2 regions of the Amycolatopsis sp. NPDC051758 genome follow, and region 2 is predicted to be linked to the other one. Evidence: riboswitches for the same ligand, from Rfam matches in the RefSeq annotation. Region 2 holds a riboswitch; the other holds the start of a gene.
The links. Region 2 has a riboswitch for thiamine pyrophosphate ahead of thiC (phosphomethylpyrimidine synthase ThiC). Riboswitches for the same ligand answer to the same signal wherever they lie in the genome.

Region 1 (2,383 bases), on a different contig from region 2:
GGCGATTCCGAACATGCCACGCTATTGACCACCGCTCGCCGGCCGCTCACTCCGCGCGAGAGATCGGTCCTGGACCTGTTGCTGGCCACGGACTTTCCCGGCGCGGCGGAACTCCGCGTCCAGGCGCGCACGGCTCGGGTGACCGGCCGGTGTGCCTGCGGGTGTCCCACGATCGATCTTGCCGTGGACGCCGCGGCTCCGGTGGCCGACGTCGACGGCCGGGTGGCCGTCGAGGTCGACGTCGCGGACGGCGGGCTCATCGTGTTCGTCGACGACGGCCGCCTGTCGGGGCTGGAGTACTGGACGGTCGGCGACACCCCGGCGGAGTTCCCGCCGCCGGAGACGATCCGGCCAACCGGGTAGTGACGGCACCACGCTCCACCTGGGCGGTTCTGCCACGCTCGAAGCCGTGAGTGCCTACGTGATCTCCGAGGTCCGGATCCTCGACGAAGCCCGAGCGCAGCGTTACCGCGAACTCGCCCAAGCGTCGATCGAAGCCCACCAGGGCCGCTACCTCGCCCGCGGCGCAACACCGACCGTGCTCGAAGGGGACTCCGACAAGAAGGTGATCATCGTCGAGTTCCCGGACCGCGAAACGGCGGAACGCTGGTACACCTCGGCCGAATACGCCGCCGCGCTGGCGATCAGGGAGACGGCGCTCGACCGGCGATTGCTGCTCGTCGACGGCTTGGACTAGCCGAGGAGACCCATCAGGGCGATGGCGATCAGCACCACCGCGGGGGCGAGGGTGTTGATCCAGGCGCGCTGGGCGGGGGTGAGGGAGGCGGTGCTGTTCATGGCATTTCCTAGGGCCGAAACCGATGCTTTCGCGGGTTCAGCGCGTTGACCATGCTGTTCGTTAGCAGCTGTGATCAAGCTCACCGCAGCATGCCGCTGACCAGCGGAAACGCCACTCAGCCATCCGAGTGACGGCGGTTGCGGACGGTGAACCAGAGCACCCCGCCGGCCGCCGCCACCATCGACGCGAATGCCGCCGTTCCCACCACGATCGCCTGGGTCATGCCGTCCCTCCATAACAAAGCTGTTTACCGAGAGACGCCGAAACCCGGCAAAGGTGCACTCAGCGTTACCAGGATCACAAGGCGCCGAGCACCGAGTCGATCTCGTCCGCCAGTGAGAAGTCCTTCGCGGTCAGGCCGCCCGCGGAGTGGGTGCTGAGCCGGAACGTCAGCGTGCGCCAGCGGATGTCGATGTCCGGGTGGTGGTCGGCGGCCTCGGCGAGCACCGCGACGCGGTCCACCACCTCGATCGCCTGGGAGAAGCTCGCCAGCTCCACCTCGCGGGAGATCACGGCGCCGTTGCGGGTCCAGCCCGGGCTCAGCCGCTGGTCGGCTTGATCTTCGCTCAAGATTTCCGTCATGGCTCCATGGTCGTACGTCCTGGACTACGCTGCACGGTTGCCACGGGAGTCCGGTCAGCCGGGCTGAGAGGCGGGTCACCCCGCGACCGTTCGCACCTGACCGGATCATGCCGGCGAAGGGAGGGCTTCTCCTCCTCGTCCGGCGAAGTGCAGGAGGGTAGATGAAACGCAGGGCTGTTCGCGCCGCGACGGCCATCGCCGCCGTCGGTGCCGTCACAGCGGCGTGCTCGCTGTCGGAAGGTGACGGTGGCACGCAGCAGACGCCCACCGTGACCCTCGTGACGCACGACTCCTTCCTGGCCCCGCAGGAGGTGCTCGACGCCTTCCAGAAGCAGTCGGGCATCAAGATCTCCGTGCTCAAGCAGGGCGACGCCGGCTCGCTGACCAACAAGCTCGTGCTGACCAAGGCCAACCCGGTCGGCGACGTCGCGTACGGCGTCGACTCGACGTTCGCCTCGCGCGCGCTCGCCGAGGGTGTCTTCGAGCCCTACACCAGCCCGGAGGCCGACCGCGGGCCGCAGCGGTACGCCGTCGACCCCGAGCACCGGCTCTCCGCGGTCGACGTCGGTGACGTCTGCGTCAACGTGGACACGAACTACTTCACGAGCAAGGGGATCGCGGCGCCGGAGTCGTACGACGACCTCGCCGACCCGAAGTACAAGGACCTGCTGGTCGCCGAGGACCCGGCGACGGCTTCACCCGGCCTGGCGTTCTTCCTCGGCACCATCGCCAAGTACGGCGAAGCCGGCTGGAAGGACTACTGGACCAAGCTGAAGGCCAACGGCCTCAAGGTGGTCAGCGGCTGGGAAGAGGCCTACACCAAGGAGTTCTCCGGCTCGTCCGGCAAGGGGCCGCGGCCGATCGTCGTCTCGTACGCGTCGTCGCCGGCCGCCGAGGTGGGTGACGACGGGAAGCCGCGGACGAAGGCGCTGCTCGACACCTGCTACCGGCAGGTCGAGTACGCCGGCGTGCTGGCCGGCGGCAAGCAGGTCGAGAGCGCGC
Region 2 (2,383 bases):
CACGCCGGTCTTGACGTCGTCGCGGTTCGGCAGGCCGAGGTGCTCCTTCGGCGTGACGTAACACAGCATCGCCGTGCCGTACCAGCCGATCTGCGCCGCGCCGATGGCCGAGGTGATGTGGTCGTACCCGGGCGCGATGTCCGTCGCGAGAGGACCGAGGGTGTAGAACGGCGCCTCGCCGCAGAGCTTTTCCTCGAGCTCGACGTTCTCCTTGATCTTGTGCATCGGCACGTGGCCGGGGCCTTCGATCATCACCTGGACGTTGTGGGAACGCGCGATGTGGGTCAGCTCGCCGAGGGTTTCGAGCTCGGCGAACTGGGCGCGGTCGTTGGCGTCGGCGATCGAGCCGGGGCGCAGGCCGTCGCCCAGGGAGAACGTGACGTCGTACTGCCGCAGGATCTCGCAGAGTTCCTCGAAATGCGTGTACAGGAACGACTCCTGGTGGTGCGCGAGGCACCACGCGGCCATGATCGAGCCGCCGCGGCTGACGATCCCGGTGACGCGCCGCGCGGTCAGCGGGATGTAGCGCAGCAGCACACCGGCGTGCACGGTGACGTAGTCGACACCCTGCTCGCACTGCTCGATGATGGTGTCGCGGTAGACCTCCCACGACAGCTTTTCCGGTTCCCCGTCGACCTTTTCGAGCGCCTGGTAGATCGGCACGGTGCCGACCGGGACCGGCGAGTTGCGGACGATCCACTCGCGCGTCTCGTGGATCCGCTTGCCGGTGGAGAGGTCCATGATCGTGTCGGCGCCCCAGCGGGTCGCCCACACCATCTTGTCGACCTCTTCCTCGACCGACGACCAGACGGCCGAGTTGCCCATGTTGGCGTTGATCTTCACCAGGAAGTTCTTGCCGATGATCATCGGTTCGGACTCGGGGTGCTTGCGGTTGACCGGGATCACCGCGCGGCCGCTCGCGACCTCGGTGCGCACGAACTCCGGCTCGACACGCTCGCGGGCCGCGATGTACTCCATTTCCCGCGTGATGACACCCTGTTTCGCCCAGCCGAGCTGGGTGTTGTGCTCACGCCCGTCGGCCCAGCCGGCCCGCAGCCGGTGGAGTCCACTGTGGACGTTGATCTCGGCATCGGGATCAGTGTACGGGCCCGAAGTGTCGTAGACGTCGAAGTGTTCGCCGTTCGAGAGGTCGATCCGGCGTGCCGAAACCCGAAGCCCGGATTCGGTCTGGTGGTACACCTTGTGCGATCCGGTGATCGGACCCGTGGTGACGGAGACGTGCTTCTTTTGGGCAGCAGAGCTTTCCAGCGTTGTCAACGACTTTCACTCCCTACGCCGGCATTACCCGGTCAGGTTCATGCGGTCGGTGACGCCTGCGAAACGCAAGTCACCCTCTCAGCCCGCCATGGCGCGAGCTCCCGCGTTGGTGTTGTGCCTCCGACCATGCCACGCCGGGGCGACATACTCAAGTCCGCTCACCTCACCCGACCAGTTCGGCGGGTGTCGCGTAGACGTCGACCATGGCTCCGTTGCGCAGCACGGTGATCGGCAACGGGGTGCCGATCACTTCCGCGAACAGCTGCCGCTGGATGCCCTGCGCGTCCGAGACGCGGGTGCGCCCGACGGTCAGCACGAGGTCGCCGGCTTTGAGACCCGCTCGGTCCGCGGGCCCGCCGGAGACGACTTCGTGCACCCGGAGCCCGGCGCTCTGGCCGGTGCGCTCGGCGATGTCGTCCGGCAGCGGCGCGGGCACGCCGACGACGCCGAGGTACGCCCGCCGCACCCGGCCTTCGACGACGAGCGTGTTGATGATCCGCCGCGTCGTCGTGTTGATCGGCACCGCGAGCCCGAGCCCGAACCCGGCGACCGCGGTGTTGATCCCGATGACCCGGCCGGCGGAGTCCGCGAGCGCACCGCCGGAGTTGCCCGGGTTGAGCGCGGCGTCGGTCTGGATGACGTCTTCGATCACGCGCCCGGCGCGGCCGTGGCGCACCGGGAGAGCTCGGCCCAGCGCGCTGACGACGCCCGCGGTGACGGTGCCGGAGAAGCCGAGCGGGCTGCCGATGGCCACCACGAGCTGCCCGACGACGAGGTCGTCGGCGTCCCCGAGCTCGGCGGCCGACGGCGTCTCGCCGCGCGCCCGCAGCACGGCGAGATCGGACAGCGGGTCGGCGCCGATGACGTCGAAGGGCACCTCGCTGCCGTCGGCGAAGGTCGCGACGCCGTTTTGGTTCCCATCAACGACGTGCGCGTTGGTGAGCAGGTGGCCGTCGTCGGCGAAGACGACCGCGGAGCCGCTGCCGCGCCCGAGCTGGACCCCGGCGACGTGCGGGGTGACGGTCTTCGCGACCGTGCTGACGGCGCGCGAGTAGGCGTCCATCGCCTCGTCCATGAATGCACCTCGATTACACCGTTGCAGGTA

Region 1: it holds a riboswitch for thiamine pyrophosphate, as region 2 does, so the genes downstream of both, ACIA5G_RS41825 (thiamine ABC transporter substrate binding subunit) here and thiC (phosphomethylpyrimidine synthase ThiC) in region 2, are expected to answer to the same signal.

The regions. Positions count from the first base shown of each region.
Region 1 covers NZ_JBITCJ010000011.1:391,475-393,857, forward strand. Annotated here, with positions in the region: gene ACIA5G_RS41805 (hypothetical protein) at 1-28, shown strand, start outside; gene ACIA5G_RS41810 (hypothetical protein) at 184-363, shown strand; gene ACIA5G_RS41815 (DUF1330 domain-containing protein) at 410-697, shown strand; gene ACIA5G_RS41820 (4a-hydroxytetrahydrobiopterin dehydratase) at 1,097-1,381, opposite strand; TPP riboswitch at 1,414-1,521, shown strand; gene ACIA5G_RS41825 (thiamine ABC transporter substrate binding subunit) at 1,543-2,383, shown strand, end outside.
Region 2 covers NZ_JBITCJ010000001.1:924,927-927,309, reverse strand. Annotated here, with positions in the region: gene thiC (phosphomethylpyrimidine synthase ThiC) at 1-1,278, opposite strand, end outside; TPP riboswitch at 1,272-1,393, opposite strand; gene ACIA5G_RS04840 (S1C family serine protease) at 1,442-2,353, opposite strand.